DNA from 2 places in the Paraglaciecola sp. G1-13 genome. Region 2 is predicted to be linked to the other one. Evidence: predicted binding sites of a transcription regulator. Region 2 holds the regulator's gene; the other holds the start of a gene.
What was found. Region 2 encodes NrdR, which represses ribonucleotide reductase genes. Its sites were predicted from a motif close to AAACACNANATNTNGTGTTT; they were not measured.
Positions count from the first base shown of each region.

Region 1 (9,365 bases), 1.4 Mb from region 2:
ATATTGCTTAATAAAGAGCGCATGGACGAACGCGAGGCATTAGCACGAAACAATGCCTTACCAGTACAGGTGTTAATGGATATATCAAAGACTTATACACAAATAGCGGAGAAAATCACCGGCCAAAAAATTGTGCTCAGTGATAACCCTAAAGAAGAAGTGATCAGTGTTTTACGGGATAAGTACCAGCTTATTGACTAAACTCATATCTCGTTTGAAAGGTGAGACTCATATAAGCCAGATATTTTTAAGCCAGCTATTTTGCTGGCTTTTTTGGGTTTTAAAACCGCTAGCTTCTTGTTAGCTAATTCCAATCGATTGACGCTGCGTGTGTATTGGAGGTTGGATTACGCTTTAATTTTTATGTGGCCCAAGGGTTTACAGCAACAAGGCAGTATTTCGCCGTCATCGATGAAAGCAAGAGGATCAAGTAGGTATTCTACCTCACCTTCGATTAACTGTGTTCTACATGCGCCGCAAAATCCCTCTTTGCAGTGGTATTCCTTAGGAACATTATGGGTGAGCAAACAGTCGAGGAGATTGTTGTGAGCAAACGAAATCGTTTGCTCACAGGGGGCATCGGGGTCGTCGTGTTCAACAATCGTGACTTTTTTGCACACTATAACTCGAACTCGTCGAAGTCGTTGCTGCCGACTTCAGAGTCGATTTGGCCGACAAGATAGGAGCTGATCTCGGATTCTTGCGGAGCGACCTGTACGTTGTCTGAATTCAAATAATTATTCATCCAAGGCAAGGGGTTATTTTTAATGTCAAATGGCTGACCTAAGCCAATTGCTGACATTCTGTGGTTCGCAATAAACTCCACGTATTGACATAAAATGTCTTTATTTAGGCCAATCATCGAGCCGTTCTGAAATAAGTACTCAGCCCATTCTTTCTCTTGATTAACTGCGTCAAGGAAGATATTTGTCGCTTCCTCTTTATACTCAAGGGCGATTTCAGCCATTTCAGGGTCGTCTTTGCCTTTGGCCCACAAGTTCAAAATATGCTGCGTCGAGGTCAAGTGTAGGTTTTCATCACGTGAAATCAGGCGAATAATTTTAGAATTACCTTCCATTAATTCACGCTCAGCAAACGCAAACGTACACGCGAACGACACGTAAAAACGAATCGCTTCCAAGGCATTGACTGAATTCATGCACAAGAATAGTTTTATCTTCAGCGTACGCATAGTCACAACGTGCTCTTCACCATTGATGGTGTGCGTACCTTCACCAAGGGTTTGCCAAAGTTGGGTGTAAAAAATCAAATCGTCATAGTATTTAGAAATATCAGCAGCGCGCTTCTTGATTTGCTCATTTTCAACGATATCGGAGAAAATACTGCTTGGGTCCCCAAACAAGTTACGCAAAATATGGGTGTAGGAACGTGAATGAATGGTTTCAAAAAACGACCATGTTTCAGTCCATGTTTCTAGCTCAGGAATAGAAATAATCGGTAAGAAAGCAATATTTGGGCTACGGCCTTGAATAGAGTCTAATAAGGTTTGATATTTCAAATTCGAAATAAAAATATGCTTTTCTGATTCACTCAGCTTTTGAAAGTCAACTCTGTCTTTACTGACATCTACTTCTTCGGGGCGCCAGAAAAAACTGATTTGCTTCTCGATAAGTTTTTCGAAAATGCTGTGTTTTTGTTGATCATAACGGGCAACGTTGACCGGATTGCCAAAAAACATAGGTTCCTGCAAAGGGTCATTATTGATTTGATTAAACGTTGTGTATTTCATGAATGTTAGCAGACCATTTTGAGTTGAATTCGCCCTTTAGGGATACGCTAAAGGGCTCAGAAAGATTAAATTTTACACGCACCGCCAGCACAATCGTCGTCTTCTTCAACGACTGCTTCTTGTGGAACGAACTGGGTTGATTTCAGCTCTTGCTGTGATGTATCTGCTGCGCCATCACGAGTGTTGTGGTAGTACAAAGTTTTTACGCCTAGCTGATAAGCGGTAAGCAAGTCTTTCAACAATAACTTCATGGGGACTTTGCCACCGTCGTATTTGTTCGGGTCGTAACTGGTGTTAGCTGAAATTGTTTGATCAACAAACTTTTGCATAATACCGGTTAACTGTAAGTAACCATCGTTAGACGGTAAGTCCCACAACAATTCGTACTTGTCTTTCAACAATTCGTACTCAGGCACCACCTGCTTCAACACTCCATCTTTACTAGATTTAACACTGATGTGGCCGCGTGGTGGCTCAATGCCATTGGTGGCATTTGAAATCTGTGATGATGTTTCAGACGGCATCAAGGCAGACAAGGTACTGTTACGTAGACCGTATTGCTTGATGTCAGCACGTAGACTGTCCCAGTCACAATGCAGTGGCTCGTTACAAATTTTGTCTAAGTCTTTCTTGTAGGTATCAATTGGCATGATCCCTTGAGAGTAGGTGGTCTCATCAAACTTAGGACATGCGCCTTTCTCTTTTGCTAGGTTACAAGAGGCACGCATCAAGTGATATTGCATGGCTTCAAATGTTCGGTGAATGAGGCCGTTGGCACTGCCATCTGAGTATTTAACGCCGTTCTTAGCAAGGTAGTAGGCAAAATTGATTACACCTATACCCAATGTACGACGCCCCATAGTGGCATTGTACGCTGCGGGTACGGGGTAATCTTGATAATCGAGTAGGTTGTCAAGCGCACGTACGGCGAGGTCAGCCATTTCTGCGAAGTCTTCTAAGCTTTCAATGGCACCTAGGTTAAACGCTGATAATGTACAAAGGGCAATTTCGCCGTTTTCGTCATTAACGTGCTCAAGGGGTTTAGTCGGTAGAGCGATTTCAAGACACAGGTTGCTTTGACGGATCGGTGCAACTTTCGGGTCGAAAGGACTGTGCGTGTTGCAGTGATCCACGTTCTGAAGATAGATACGGCCGGTACTAGCACGCTCTTGCATGAACAAGCTAAACAACTCTACTGCTTTGATTTGGGTCTTGCGGATGCTGTCATCTTGCTCGTACTTAACGTATAGCTCTTCAAATTTAGGTTGGTCAGCAAAGAACGCATCGTACAAACCAGGTACGTCAGATGGGCTAAACAAGCTAATGTGCTGATCTTTAATCAAGCGCTGATACATCAACTTATTAAATTGCACGCCGTAATCCAAATGACGAACGCGGTTTTCTTCTACACCACGGTTATTTTTCAATACTAGAAGTGATTCCACTTCCATATGCCAAAGTGGGTAGAAAAGTGTTGCTGCACCGCCGCGAACGCCGCCTTGTGAACAACTTTTAACGGCAGTTTGGAAATACTTGTAGAATGGAATACAACCCGTATGGAATGCTTCGCCGCCGCGAATAGGGCTACCAAGAGCACGTATGCGCCCTGCGTTGACACCGATACCGGCGCGCTGGCTCACGTATTTAACAATGGCACTGGCTGTCGCGTTAATTGAATCAAGGCTATCGCCAGCTTCAATCAATACACATGAGCTGAACTGCCTTGTAGGTGTACGCACGCCGGCCATGATTGGCGTAGGCAGTGAGATTTTGAATTTCGACGTCGCATCATAGAAGCGCTTGATGTATTCCATGCGCGAATCTTTCGGGTAATCAGCAAACAAACATGCTGCGACCAAGATATATAAAAATTGGGCACTTTCGTAAATTTCGCCTGTTACCCGGTTTTGAACAAGGTATTTACCTTCTAGCTGCTTTACTGCGGCGTAGCTAAAGTCCATGTCACGCCAGTGGTCAATATAATCATCCATTTCTTGAAATTCAGCTTCGCTGTAATCACTCAACAAATGTTGATCATATTTTTGCATCTCGACCATGTTGGTAACATGGGCGAAAAGCGCTGGGGGCTCAAACTGCCCATAAGCTTTCTTACGTAAATGGAAGATAGCCAAACGTGCTGCTAAGTATTGATAATCTGGTGCGTCTGTTGAAATAAGATCGGCCGCTGAGCGGATCAGCGTTTCATGAATATCTTCTGTCTTGATACCGTCGTAGAACTGAATATGCGCTTTAATTTCCACCTGAGATACAGACACATTATTAAGGCCTTTAGCTGCCCAAGTAATAACTTTGTGGATTTTTTCGAGGTCAATGCTTTCGCGCTCGCCAGTTCGCTTGGTAACGAAGAGTTTGTTATTCATGTATACGCCGTTTTGATTATAGTTTTTACAAAATATAGAAACGGTGAATTTCACCATTTCTGTGGAAATTATGCTTGACGAAGAGGGAAAGTTGCGGATCTTTTTTACAACGACCATCCTGTCGATAAAACACAAGATAATGAGGTTTTAGTGCCTTTGCAACCCCACATCTGGTGCTTTTGTAGACGTTCAAATCAACAGAAAATTTATGTTAGTAACGACTCACCTAACAAGGCCATTCTCTTTGCATGTATAGGGAATGCAAGATCATTTTTAGGAATTATTTTTTTATAAACTTTTTTAATCGAAAAAATAAGTTGTTATAATTTCACGATATATAGTGTCTAGGTGTTTACAAAACCACTACATATCGTGTTTGGTGTTATAGGTGGGCGAGGATTGCCTGTGGTTGATCAATGTACAGATCCGCATTCCAGCTGTCTGATCTATGCTCTGGGCCTATGTATCCATAGTTTGCCACCACACTAAACATGTTCGCAGCTTTTGCGGCATCTATGTCACGTTTAGCATCACCGATATACCAACACTCTGTAGGATTAATGTTCATCGCGTTTGCAGCATGTATCAGGGGCAAAGGGTGGGGTTTGCGTTTTTCTAACGTGTCGCCACTGATGACCACTTGGCACTGGGCAAACTCGTCAAAATGAGGTAACAAAAGCTCGGTGAGCCATTGTGGTTTATTGGTCACAATGCCCCAAGGGATATTATCCTTATCTAAACGTGCAAGTAGCTCTCTAATGCCATCAAACGAAACGGTATCTACACATATCTCTTGTTCATATCTTTCAAGAAAAAGGGCCCTAAGTGCTTCGACGTCAAAATCCGCAAGCCTATCGCCAAAGCCTATTTCGAGTAATCCTTGAGAGCCATCGGAAGCAATATTACGATATACGCTGAACGCGCATGAGGGCATTTTATGTTGGTGTAAAACCCAGTTTAGGGCATTGCCTAAATCTCGTGCAGTGTCTAATAACGTACCGTCTAAATCGAACAATACACCTTTGGGCTTATTTAGCATGTTATGCATCACCGCCATGCTGACAATGTACGATGTAATTCACGTCAACGTTTTTGTCAGATAAATAAAACTGTTGAGTAATGGGGTTTACATGCAGGCCTGTCATATGTTTCGCCATTAAAGATGTATTGTCTACCCAGTTTAATAATTCCGAGGGTTTAATAAACTTGTCATGATTGTGGGTTTCTTTTGGCACTAATTTAAGAATGTGCTCTGCGCCGACTATCGCCATCAAATATGATTTGATATTACGGTTTAGGGTCGAGAAAAATACCGTGCCACCAGGTTTAACCAGTCTGCTACAGGCCTCAACAACAGATGACGGGTCAGGCACATGTTCGAGCATTTCCATACAAGTCACCACATCGAATTGCCCAGGATGGGCATCAGCGAACTCTTCCGCTGTTGACAGCTGATAGTCAATGCTTAATTGTGATTCAAGGCTATGTAATCTTGCTACTTCAAGCGGGGCTTCGCCCATATCAATGCCGGATACTTCAGCACCCGCGCGCGCCATACTTTCCGCTAAAATACCGCCACCGCAACCCACATCAATCACTTTCTTGCCTTCAAGCCCTTGAGTGCGCTGCACGATATAATCGGTTCTAAGTGGGTTGATGGTATGTAAGGGTTTAAACTCCCCGTTTAGGTCCCACCAACGAGATGCCAAATCGGCAAATTTCTGTATTTCTTGATGGTCAACATTTTGAGCTGAGTTCATATTGCGGTCCAAAAATTTGAATTTCGCTATTATAGCCAGCATGTATTAAAGCTGGCTAGCGCAATATATGCGGTTTTTTAGCGTCTTTGGCTACTATATGAGCGGATCCTATCTATTTATTTTTTACGGTCAGTGTTAGAATCCCAAGGCTCGATAATACGAAATTCCAGAGTTAATCGTTGACTGTTATTTTGAGGCCTAGCTCAAATGCACTGACGCGGATTGTAAATTTTATGTCTAATTCTATTTCTAATAATAATGACTAGGGACAAGGCTGTATATGACTGATCACGCCCAAGAAATTCTTCCTATTAATATTGAAGAAGAACTTAAAAATTCTTATCTTGATTACGCCATGAGCGTAATTGTAGGCAGGGCGCTGCCTGATGTAAGAGATGGCTTGAAGCCCGTGCATCGCCGGGTTTTGTTCGCTATGAACGAGCTGAAAAACGATTTTAACAAACCCTATAAAAAATCGGCACGTGTTGTCGGTGATGTTATCGGTAAGTACCACCCACATGGAGACTCGGCTGTTTACGATACCATCGTACGTATGGCTCAGCCGTTTTCTTTACGTTACATGCTGGTAGATGGTCAAGGTAACTTCGGTTCTGTTGATGGTGATTCAGCCGCTGCAATGCGTTACACCGAAATCCGTATGGCGAAAATTTCCCATGAATTATTAGCGGATTTAGAAAAAGAAACCGTCGACTTCGTTCCGAATTACGACGGCACCGAATTCATCCCTGACGTACTGCCCACTAAAGTACCCAACCTATTAATCAATGGTTCTTCAGGTATTGCTGTTGGTATGGCGACTAACATTCCTCCTCACAACTTAACCGAAGTTGTGAACGGGTGTATCGCGTTAATTGATAAGCCTGAGCTTTCCATTGAAGAATTGATGGAATATATCCCAGGCCCAGATTTCCCGACCGCTGCCTTTATAAGTGGTCGTAAGGGTATTGAAGAAGCGTACCGTACTGGGCGTGGAAAAATATACATGCGCGCCCGCGCAGAGATTGAGCGCGAAGACAATGGTAAAGAAACCATAGTCGTTCACGAAATTCCTTATCAGGTCAACAAAGCGCGCCTAATTGAAAAGATAGCCGAGCTGGTAAAAGAAAAGAAAATAGAAGGCATTTCAGCCCTACGTGATGAGTCTGACAAAGATGGCATGCGTATTGTAGTTGAAGTCAAACGTAACGAGTCAGGTGAAGTCTTACTGAACCACTTATATTCACAAACACAGATGCAAACCGTGTTTGGGATCAACATGGTGGCACTGGATAAAACTCAGCCTAAAGTGTTCAATTTACTTGAGATACTGCAAGCCTTCGTTTTACACCGCCGCGAAGTGGTCACACGCCGTACGGTTTTCGAACTGAAGAAAGCCCGTGAGCGTGCCCATATTCTTGAAGGTTTAGCGATTGCTTTGGCTAATATAGACCCGATAATCGCACTGATTAAAGCGTCTAAAAGCCCGTCTGATGCCAAAATATCATTGACGGCTCAAGGTTGGGCATTAGGTGATGTGTCTGACATGTTAGAGCGTGCCGGTAATGACGCAGCTCGTCCTGATTGGTTAGAGCCTGAGTTTGGTATTCGTGATGGTTTGTACTATCTAACAGAGCAGCAAGCGCAAGCAATTCTTGACCTACGTTTGAATAAATTAACGGGTCTTGAGCACGAAAAAATTCTTTCTGAGTACAAAGAGTTATTAGACCTGATTGCAGAATTACTGCATATATTAGGTAGTCCTGAGCGCTTGATGGAAGTCATACGTGAGGAGCTTGAAAAAATTCGTGATGAATTCGGTGATGAGCGCCGCACTGAAATCACTGCCGCATCTCACGATATCGATATTGAAGACTTGATTGAACGTGAAGAGGTTGTGGTGACACTATCTCGTGAAGGTTACGTAAAGTATCAAAAGCTAAACGATTACGAGTCGCAGCGCCGTGGTGGTAAAGGTAAATCAGCGACCAAGATGAAAGAAGAAGATTTCATCGAGAAGTTACTGGTGGCCAATACCCATGACCACATTTTGTGCTTCTCTACTCGCGGCCGATTGTATTGGCTAAAAGTATACCAATTGCCATTAGCAAGTCGTAATGCACGCGGTCGTCCAATTGTGAATATTTTACCGTTGGAAGCAAATGAACGTATCACTGCGATTTTGCCTATTCAAGAATTTGAAGAAGGTAAATACGTCTTAATGGCTACGGCTAATGGTACGGTGAAGAAAACGGCCTTGGTCCAGTACTCACGCCCACGTGCAAACGGTATTATCGCGGTCAACTTGAACGACGGTGATGAGCTAATCGGTGTTGATATTACCGACGGTAGCAGTGATATCATGTTGTTCTCGGATGCGGGTAAAGTCGTTCGCTTTAATGAAAAAGCACGTGATTCAGAAACAGGGGCAGTTAAAATTGATCCTGAAACTGGCGAAGAAATCCTAGCACTACGTCCAATGGGGCGCACAGCAACAGGTGTTCGTGGCATACGCTTACAAGATGGCCAAAAAGTGGTGTCGTTGATTGTACCTCAAGGTGATGGCGCGATTTTAACCGCCACCGAAAATGGTTTCGGTAAACGTACCCCTGTCGAAGATTACCCAGCGAAGAGCCGTGCCACGCAAGGTGTGGTATCCATTAAGGTTTCAGAGCGTAACGGTAAGGTCGTCGGTGCTGTACAGGTTAATGATAGCGATGAAATCATGCTGATCAGTGACCAAGGTACTTTAGTACGTACTCGCGTCGGTGAAGTCTCTACCGTGGGTCGTAACACTCAGGGCGTACGCTTAATACGCACTGGAGAGGACGAACATGTTGTAGGTCTGCAGCGCATCGATGAAGTTGAAGAGTTAGAAGAAGAACTAGAGGCGTTAGCTGAAGGTGACGAGACAGTCGAAGCCGCAGCATCAGACGTGGATAACACCACGGATGAAGATCCTCAAAACGAAGAGTAAAGCCCGTAGATGGTAAGGTAGGCTGCACGCTTACTTTATTATCCTATAGTTTATTAAAACGAGCGGCTTAGCCGCTCTTTTTGTATCGGAAATTAAAGAATGACCAAGGTTTATAATTTTTGTGCCGGTCCGGCCATGTTACCCGAAGCTGTGATGCAGCAAGCCCAAAATGAATTCATCAACTGGCAGAACCAAGGTTGTTCGGTGATGGAAATGAGTCACCGTAGTAAAGAGTTTATCGCCCTTGCTGAAACCGCCGAGCAAGACTTGAGAGACTTATTGAGTATCCCTGATAACTACAAAGTGTTGTTTACTCACGGTGGTGGCCGTGGTCAGTTCTCTGCAGTGCCTCTTAACTTGTCACAAGAAGGTGACAGCGCTGACTATATAGTGAGTGGCTCCTGGTCAAAAAGCGCCGTTGATGAAGCGCAAAAATACATTAACGTGAATATCGCCGCTACTACGACTAATGAAGACGGCCTAGTGGTGATGCCTGCCCA
Region 1 is NZ_CM147903.1:2,482,802-2,492,166, reverse strand. Features, by position in the region: gene AC0L6N_RS10435 (phosphoribosylaminoimidazolesuccinocarboxamide synthase) at 1-201, shown strand, start outside; gene yfaE (class I ribonucleotide reductase maintenance protein YfaE) at 348-620, opposite strand; gene nrdB (class Ia ribonucleoside-diphosphate reductase subunit beta) at 620-1,750, opposite strand; gene nrdA (class 1a ribonucleoside-diphosphate reductase subunit alpha) at 1,816-4,131, opposite strand; gene AC0L6N_RS10415 (HAD family hydrolase) at 4,514-5,170, opposite strand; gene ubiG (bifunctional 2-polyprenyl-6-hydroxyphenol methylase/3-demethylubiquinol 3-O-methyltransferase UbiG) at 5,172-5,891, opposite strand; gene gyrA (DNA topoisomerase (ATP-hydrolyzing) subunit A) at 6,172-8,865, shown strand; gene serC (3-phosphoserine/phosphohydroxythreonine transaminase) at 8,965-9,365, shown strand, end outside.
Region 1: a site for NrdR is predicted at 4,291-4,310, ahead of nrdA (class 1a ribonucleoside-diphosphate reductase subunit alpha). Genes of this name have one in related genera too.

Region 2 (9,365 bases):
GAAGCGCTCGCGGTTGAGCATAAGCCAAAAATGATCATCGGTGGTTTCTCAGCGTACTCAGGTATTGTTGATTGGCAGCGTTTCCGTGAAATCGCGGACAAAGTAGGTGCTTACTTATTAGTGGATATGGCTCACGTTGCAGGTTTAGTAGCCGCTGGTTTATACCCTAACCCATTACCTCATGCGCATGTGGTGACCACCACTACGCATAAAACCTTAGCTGGCCCACGTGGCGGTTTGATTTTATCAGCTTGTGGCGATGAAGCGATTTACAAAAAACTAAACAGCTCAGTATTCCCTGGTAATCAAGGTGGCCCTTTGTGTCACGTGATTGCAGCGAAAGCCGTTGCGTTTAAAGAAGCATTACAGCCAGATTTTAAAGCATACCAACAGCAAGTATTGCTTAACGCCAAGGCCATGGTCAGCGTGATGCAAGAGCGCGGGTACGACATCGTATCTGGCGGCACCGACAACCACCTGTTCTTGCTTGATTTGATCAGCAAAGACATCACAGGTAAAGATGCTGACGCAGCGCTAGGGCGCGCTAACATCACAGTGAACAAAAACTCAGTCCCTAACGACCCACGCTCTCCGTTTGTGACCAGTGGTTTGCGTATTGGCTCACCTGCCATTACCCGCCGTGGTTTTAAAGAAGAACAAGCGAAGCAAGTGGCTACGTGGATTTGCGACGTTATCGACAACATCGAAGACGAAGCGGTCATCCAACGCGTAAAAGGTGAAGTATTGACCCTTTGCGGTAAGTTCCCGGTATACGCGTAGGTTTTGCGTCGTTCATTAAATAAGAAACACCGTCCAGTGTAGTGCGGCAAAACGAGTGCACTAAATAGAAATCCGTTGAGGTTAGCCTTAACGGATTTTTTTATGGCCTGATATTTGCTGAAATCATCAATACTAAGGTCTGAGGCACTGTTTTTTGACGCTTCAATCATGATTTAACGTTGCGCTATAGCCATAGATAGCAACGCACTGAACAACGCGGGGCGAATGTTTTGAAGATTTTTTTGAGTCTATTAGTGCTATTTCTTGCAGGCTGTGCCCATTTACCTTCATGGCAAGAGGATGCCGATGAAGGGCAGATTGTGGCCGAAGAGCCTCTATTGCTGCATACAGATCAAATAGCCAATAAGTTGTTCTCAAGCTTAGCGCCCATTGAATATGGGAACTTAGCAGTAGTGAGTTTTACCGAATTAGAGAGTTTAGCGTTATCAAAAGCCAACCACTCATTGAACATGTTGGGTTTGCAGCTCCAAGAAAGCATGTTATCGGTATCAACTCAGCGCGGCTTTAATGTGGTTGAAATACGGGCCGCGAATCAAGTGCAATTGTTTAAAGATCACGAGCGATTACTAAGTCGTGACAGTGCAGATATCAGCAAAGATATAGATGTGCGCTACATGGTGGTAGGTACTTTACTTCAAGGTAATCAAATGACCACTGTTAATGCCAGATTACTTGATTTACGGGAAGGAACGGTTATCGCTGCGGTATCAGATAATGTGCCTAACAGTGTGATTGGCCTAAATGCCAACCAGATCCAGATGAAACATAACAAGCTGTATCGCTCGTCATTATAAAAGTGAGTTAATTATGAAATCGATAAAACTAGCCGCTATACCCCTTATGTGCTTTTTAAGTACTTCATGTTCAAGTTGGTTTTCTAGCGACGAGCAAGTACAAGAAGTTGAAGCAATGACGCCAAGCCAGCAAATGACGTCGGTGAGTCGCTATAACAACCAACGCATGTCAGACATCTACAAGCGTGTTGAAGTAGGTGATGTTAACCATTATGTGCAAGGGATCATGCAAGACTTGATTGCCAATATGGATAACCCAGAAAGTAGCATGGATATTGGTGTGACGAGTTTTGTTTATCTCGACGGTAGCTTTGATGAAACAGACCTGCTGGGCAATCAATTATCCGAGAGTTTTATTCACGAACTGCATCAATTTGGTTTAAACGTACTGGATTTCAAAAGCTCCGATTATATCCGCGTTACTCCAACAGGCGACTTTAATTTCAGCCGCGATTATGAAGAACTAAACCCAGACATGCCTGTGCAATATGTAATGGGTGGCACTATGGTAAAGCATCAAGACGGGGTCATTGTGAACGCCCGTATGGTGTCTATCAACAGCAAAAAGGTGTTGTCTAGCGCGCAAGGGTTTATCCCTGCCAGTGTGGTTAACGCATTACACCGAAGTCAGGGCAATCCCGGCATTAGCCTTAAATTCAAGCAAAGTGAAAAAAGCTAAGAATATTCTGAGCGCTTAAAGCTAATCGTTAAAATTCTGAGGTGCATTGTGAGTAAATTTAATAAGAATAACCAGTACGTAGTTAGGGGGCTAACCAAAGCATGTTGCGTAGGGGTCTTTCTCACATCAGTATCCGGTTGTTCAATGTTTCAAGACAACAATGAAATAGTGATAGACAAAAGCGACCCACAATACCTCGAATTAAAAGCGATGCTCGAACAACAAAAAATTGAATGGGAAGCACAAAAACCGGCCCTTGAGCGGATGGTGAAAAACGAAGAAGATTTGGCTTTCTTAATTGATACTTTAAGTGAAATGTCAGTTATTGGCAGTTCGCCGTCGTTAGAGCAATACATGCAGGGGCAACCGCAATATACACAAGGAAATAACCCTCAAGGAAATAGTGCTCAATCTGACGGCAGCCAAAGTAAAGGCATCTCAGTCGGCAGCTCACAGACGATCAATACAGATAATTCAAATACCTCAATTAACGTTAACAATGTTAATAGTGGGAATACTTCTTATGCCAATCCGTTGGCACCACTGGCTGACTCTCCTGAAGAGTTAACGCAATTGATGAACGACCTACAAAAATTAGCCCGTACTCAGCGATATAATAAATTAAATAACATCACAGCATCTGCTCATTCCCAAAGCGATTCTGTCAACGGCAAATTAGAAAGCGCAACACATAATAACCAACTTGGTATGTCTACGGGGCGCTATGCCATCTCTCACGGCGGAATCTTTGCCAACAGTAAAGTGGGGTTAGGCGAGTACGCCCAGCAATTGGCAGGTAAGTTGGCCAAGTTTACTGCCCTTGAAGGCATGACGGTGGGTGTTGCAAGCTTTGTTGATTTTGATGAAACGTTACGAAATTCCAGTAGTTTAGGTAATCAATTTGCAGAAGCGCTAGCCACTGAACTGCCCAGTTATGGCGTTAATGTAGTGGATTTCAAGCTAACTAAAAATATTGATGTGTCCGCCATGGGTGACTTAGCGCTATCGCGCGACGGTGCACTTCTAAATGGCCAAACCGATATGAATTACGTGCTGACAGGCACGCTGGTCGCCACTCATAGAGGAGTGAAAATTAACAGCCGTGTGGTATCTGTTGATGACAACAGCGTTATCGCGGCGGCCAGTACTTTTGTTCCCAGAGGGCTCTTGCAGCAAATACAGCCTTAGTTGCAGGAGACAGCAGGCTTTTAGCTTTGGTTTAACAATTCTATTGCCCTACCTTTGCTCTTACTCCTATCAACTTTCGCGTTTTTTTGTTAATTTACCGGAAAATTTCCGGTACAAGAGAACGTTATGTTTTGTCCCTTCTGTTCTATCCAAGAAACCAAGGTGATTGACTCTCGCTTAGTGGCTGACGGGCACCAGGTGCGCCGCCGTCGTGAATGTACTATGTGTAAAGAGCGTTTCACTACCTTTGAAATGGCTGAATTGGTCATGCCCCGCGTGGTCAAGCGCGATGGCTCTCGTGAGCCGTTTAACGAAGATAAGTTGCGGGCAGGATTACAGCGTGCCCTTGAAAAACGCCCAGTGAGTACCGAGCAAGTGGAGCAGTGTATCAGTCGTCTTAAATCGGCTATGCGTGCCACAGGCGAGCGTGAGATCACCAGTGAATACTTGGGCAATCTAATTATGGACGCTCTCAAAGAGCTGGATAAAGTGGCCTATGTGCGCTTTGCATCTGTGTATCGCTCGTTCGAAGATATTCGCGAATTTGGCGAAGAAATCGCACGTTTGGGTGACTAACATGCCGAATGATTCACGTTTTTCCTGTGCCCTAGAGTTAAATTAATAAGGTTGTAGAGTGACGCAATTCTCTGCGCTTGACGCAAAAATGATGGCTTTGGCCATCCGTTTGGCTGAAAAAGGCCAATACACGACTTCGCCGAATCCCAATGTGGGCTGTGTTATTACTGATGCCCAAGGCAATATTGTCGGCCAAGGCTGGCATCAAAAAGCCGGGACCCCCCATGCAGAAATTCACGCTATTGCCCAAGCCGGTGAGCGCACCAAAGGCGCGACCGCTTACGTCACATTAGAGCCGTGCAATCATCACGGTCGCACAGGCCCATGCTCCGAAGCGCTTATTAAAGCGGGAGTGAAACGCGTTGTTGCCGCGGTGGTTGACCCAAACCCACTCGTGGCCGGCAGTGGTTTACAAAAGCTCAGTGACGCGGGTGTCCAGGTGAGCAGTGGTTTACTTGAAAGTGAAGCCAAGGCGCTTAATCGCGGCTTTATCAAACGCATGCAAACAGGCAAGCCTTGGGTCACCGTTAAGCTGGCATCAAGCATGGATGGCAAAACCGCGTTAAATAATGGTGAAAGCCAGTGGATAACCGGGCCCTTAGCCCGTGAAGATGTGCAACGCCACCGAGCGAAGAGTTGCGCGATATTGTCTGGCTCGGGCACGGTCCTGGCGGATAACCCTTCATTGAATGTGCGTTACAGCGAATTGGGTTTTGCAAGAAATGCGTTAGCAGAAGTGAATTTACGCCAACCTGCGCGAGTTTTGCTCGATGGGCGCAACCAGATGCGCCCTGATCTGCATTTATTTGCTTTATCGTCTCCCATTGTGATTATCAATAGCCAGCCAAATACAGCCGAATTTCCAGATCATGTTGAGCAATATCAAGCCCAATCAAACGGTGCGCAACTTGACCTGCAAGATGTAATGAAACACCTTGGCCAGCGCGGGTTTAACCATATATGGGTAGAGGCAGGGGCGAAGCTTGCAGGGGCGTTATTACAGAATAAACTAATAGATGAATTGATTTTGTACCAAGCGCCCAAACTATTAGGAGATAAAGGCCGAGATTTATTTGCGGTGGACGAATTAACCCAAATGCAGCAAGCTTTTGAATTACAATGGCAGGATGTACGCCAAGTCGGCCTAGATTTAAAGCTGACGGCGCGCTTTACATAATTTACTACCCACGCCAAGTGACCCGTACATAACGGAAATAACGGGCGTGTTTGATATAGGGTGTTCGTTTAACCTAGCCTGTTCGTTTCAAATCAGCGCGATGTTCAAACAGATTACACAGTTAATATGAGTGAAAAGACATTATGTTTACCGGAATAATTGAAGATGTGGGGCACATCGAATCCTTAACCCCAACGGGCGATGACATTCGCTTGCGCATACGGGTAAATAAACTGGATATGTCGGATGTGGCCCTTGGCGACAGTATCGCCAATAACGGTGTGTGTTTAACCGTGGTAGACATGAACTCGAGCGGCTTTAGTGCTGACGTGTCGCACGAGACCATTAAGCGCAGCGGTTTTGCCGATTATAAAGCGGGTAGTAAGGTGAACTTAGAAAAGGCCATGTTACCGACATCCCGCTTTGGTGGGCACATCGTCAGCGGGCACGTTGATGGTGTGGGCGAAGTCGTTTCCGTCTCCCCTGTTGGGCGTTACGTGGAAATTTGGGTGCAAGCACCAAAAGATTTAGCCCGTTACTTAGCGGAAAAAGGCTCGATTACTGTAGACGGTGTCAGCTTGACGGTGAATGCTGTAGAGGGTGCCAAATTTTTGATTACTCTTATTCCCCACAGCCTGCAAGAAACCATCATTGGTGGCTACAAGAAGGGCACTAAAATTAATTTGGAAGTGGACGTGGTTGCCCGTTACCTAGAGCGATTAATGCTCGGCGACAAAGCCGCTGAAACAGGCCTGAAAAAATCAGATATCAGCATGGCGTTTTTGGCTGAAAATGGCTTTTTACGTTAGGACACATGCTGAACAACAGTCGTGCGCTTTTGGCACACAATGACATTTGCAGATAGCTGCTCATTTAAGACACAACCAAAAAGAATCACAATATTATGGCAATGAACACAACAGCAGAAATTATCGAAGACATTCGTCTTGGCAAAATGGTTATCTTGATGGATGACGAAGACCGTGAAAACGAAGGCGATTTAATTATGGCCGCTGAGTGCGTCACCCCAAAAGACATTAACTTTATGGTGACTCACGCTCGGGGGTTGGTTTGCTTGCCCATGACAGCAGAGCGTTGTAAACGCTTGAATTTGCCTTTGATGGTGGATAACAACGGTGCACAGTTCTCGACTAACTTCACCGTATCAATCGAAGCACGTGAAGGGGTCACCACGGGTATTTCTGCTGCGGATCGTGCGCGCACTATTTTAGCGGCGGTTGCTACGGATGCCACGGCCAACGATATTGTGCAACCCGGGCATATATTCCCCCTTATTGCCAAAGAAGGTGGGGTGTTAAATCGCGCTGGGCATACCGAAGCGGGTGTTGATTTACCGCGTTTAGCTGGCCTGGAGCCTGCCTCAGTTATCGTTGAAATACTCAACGAAGACGGCACCATGGCACGTGGCCCTGAGTTACAAGAATTTGCTAAAAAGCATGACCTGAAAATTGGCACAATCGCTGATTTGATTGAATATCGTAACCTAAATGAAACCACCATCGAGCAAGTGGCAAAATGCAAACTGCCGACTGAGTTCGGTGAGTTTGATTTGGTTACCTTCAAAGACTCTATTGATAACCAAGTACATTTCGCGTTGAGTAAAGGCGAAATTAGCCCTGATGAACCAACGTTGGTGCGTGTGCATTTGCACAATACTTTGAGTGACTTGCTGGGTTCTGAGCGGGCAATTGAGCGCAGCATGAATTTACCCCAAGCACTAAAACGCATTGCCGCTGAAGGTGGTGTGCTGGTTTTACTGGGTAAAGATGAAGATTTACTGACGCAAGTGAAACAGTTTGAAGCCGAAGACAACGGCGAAAAGCCTGTTGGCGCAGCATGGAGCGGCACATCTCGCACTGTAGGGGTTGGCAGTCAAATACTTGCCAGCTTAGGCGTGAAGAAAATGCGCTTGCTAAGTCGACCTAAAAAGTACCATGCCTTATCAGGTTATGGCTTGGAAGTGGTTGAATATGTCGATTAGCTAAACAGTTAATCACAAACTCTAAAAACGCCTGCTTGTCAGGCGTTTTTTGTTTTTACGCGTTACACATCAGTTGATAAGCGGTATTCGCTTAAACGTCTCCCCGATCTTTGATTTCGCCTTGAGCAGCAAAATACTTTGCCATCGATAATGACTATTTTATAAACAGCGCATTAAGCTGTTTGGGATCATATGGTGCTGTGCTATCATACGCGCCATTTTTTACAGATAAGGCTTATTAGGCATGAATATCATTGAAGGTAATATTCGCGCAACAGGCAAAAAATTTGCGTTGGTTGTGTCACGTTTCAACAGTTTCGTTGTTGAGAGTTTGGTTGAAGGCGCATTAGATACGCTAGAGCGTCACGGTGAAGTAAACAGCCAAGATATCACTTTGGTTCGCGTACCTGGTGCATACGAGTTGCCTATCGCGGCTAAAAAGCTAGCGGAAAAAGGAACCTTTGATGGGATCATCGCTCTAGGCGCTGTTATCCGTGGCGGTACACCACACTTCGAATTTGTTGCTGGTGAATGCAACAAAGGTTTAGCTCAGGTGTCACTTGAATTCGGTATTCCGGTTTCTTTTGGCGTTATCACCACTGACAGTATCGAGCAGGCTATTGAGCGCTCTGGTACTAAAGCAGGTAACAAAGGCGCTGAAGCAGCATTAGGTGCACTTGAAATGGTTAACGTTATGGCCAATATCGAAGGGGCAGAGTAGGTGAAACCAGCAGCTCGTCGTAAAGCTAGAGAATTAGCGGTTCAAGCCGTTTACTCTTGGCAGATGTCAAAAAATCCACTTGATCAGATAGAACTGAGTATCGTCACGAGCAATAACATGCAAGACGTTGATACCGAGTACTTTCTAGAGTTGTTGCGCGCCGTTGTGCGTAGAACGGCCGAGCTGGATGCGAAAATCAAACCTTATTTGGGGCGTTTACCGGAAGAGCTTGATCCCGTTGAAAACGCTATTTTACGACTGGCTACTTACGAACTTGTTGAGCGTATTGATGTCCCTTATAAAGTGGTCATTAATGAGGCCATTGAGCTTGCTAAGTCGTTTGGTGCTGAAGAGAGCCACAAGTTTGTGAATGGGGTGCTTGATAAAGCCATAAAAACCCTTCGTAAACACGAGTTGTCATAAAAGATCGTTATATTTTAGGGAGTTACACAGGCCATGTATTCCCTTTAATCTTAGAGTTTTAAAATAAAAATGTGAAAGAATTTTCTTTGATCGATACCTATTTTCGCGATGTAAGCTTTCAGCGCAAGGATGTACTGTTAGGCATAGGCGATGATTGCGCTATTACCCAGATTCCTGCCGGTCAAGCCCTTGCCACCACGACTGATACCTTAGTGAGTGGTGTGCATTTTTTGCCTGACGCCGACCCTAAAGCCATTGCCCAAAAAGCTATTGCGGTAAATTTGAGTGATTTGGCAGCCATGGGCGCTGAGCCAGCTTGGTTGAGTCTATCTTTATCTTTACCTAACGTGGATGAGCAGTGGCTTAAAGCGTTCTCTGAAGGCTTTAGAGAACACACTGAGTATTACTCTGTTCAGCTTATTGGCGGCGATACGGTGCAAGGTCCACTGGCGATCACCATTACCGCCCAAGGGTTTGTTGCCGCTGATCAAGCTTTGAAGCGCTCTGGTGCTAAACCCGGTGATTTCGTTTATGTGACGGGCTCATTAGGGGATGCTGGCTTAGGGCTAGATATTCTGCTTAATCGTGCTGAGGTTAAAAGTACCGAGCACAGTGAGTACTTGCTGAAACGTTTGCATTATCCAACACCAAGAGTATTTGCTGGCACCAGTTTACGCCGTGTGGCGAGTGCTTGTATCGATATCTCTGATGGTTTGTTGGCCGATATTAAGCAGATATTAAAGGCATCCCAATGTGGGGCGTGCTTGCAACTCGATAAACTGCCGTTATCCAAAGCGATGCTCGAGTCCGCAGATCGAGATGCCGCATTTCATTACGCTTTGAGTTCTGGTGATGATTACGAGCTTCTGTTTACTGTGAGTGAAGAGCAAAAAAACAATGTAGAGCGTGTGTTAGCTTGCAGTAATGTGCCAGCAACCTGCATCGGCCAAATTAACGGTGCGGTTGGCAAGATTGATTTGAAATTCAATGATGAAAGTTATGCA
Region 2 is NZ_CM147903.1:1,068,365-1,077,729, forward strand. Features, by position in the region: gene glyA (serine hydroxymethyltransferase) at 1-780, shown strand, start outside; gene AC0L6N_RS04430 (FlgO family outer membrane protein) at 1,011-1,595, shown strand; gene AC0L6N_RS04435 (FlgO family outer membrane protein) at 1,609-2,274, shown strand; gene AC0L6N_RS04440 (FlgO family outer membrane protein) at 2,323-3,462, shown strand; gene nrdR (transcriptional regulator NrdR) at 3,589-4,038, shown strand; gene ribD (bifunctional diaminohydroxyphosphoribosylaminopyrimidine deaminase/5-amino-6-(5-phosphoribosylamino)uracil reductase RibD) at 4,097-5,215, shown strand; gene AC0L6N_RS04455 (riboflavin synthase) at 5,359-6,024, shown strand; gene ribBA (bifunctional 3,4-dihydroxy-2-butanone-4-phosphate synthase/GTP cyclohydrolase II) at 6,120-7,217, shown strand; gene ribH (6,7-dimethyl-8-ribityllumazine synthase) at 7,462-7,938, shown strand; gene nusB (transcription antitermination factor NusB) at 7,939-8,361, shown strand; gene thiL (thiamine-phosphate kinase) at 8,433-9,365, shown strand, end outside.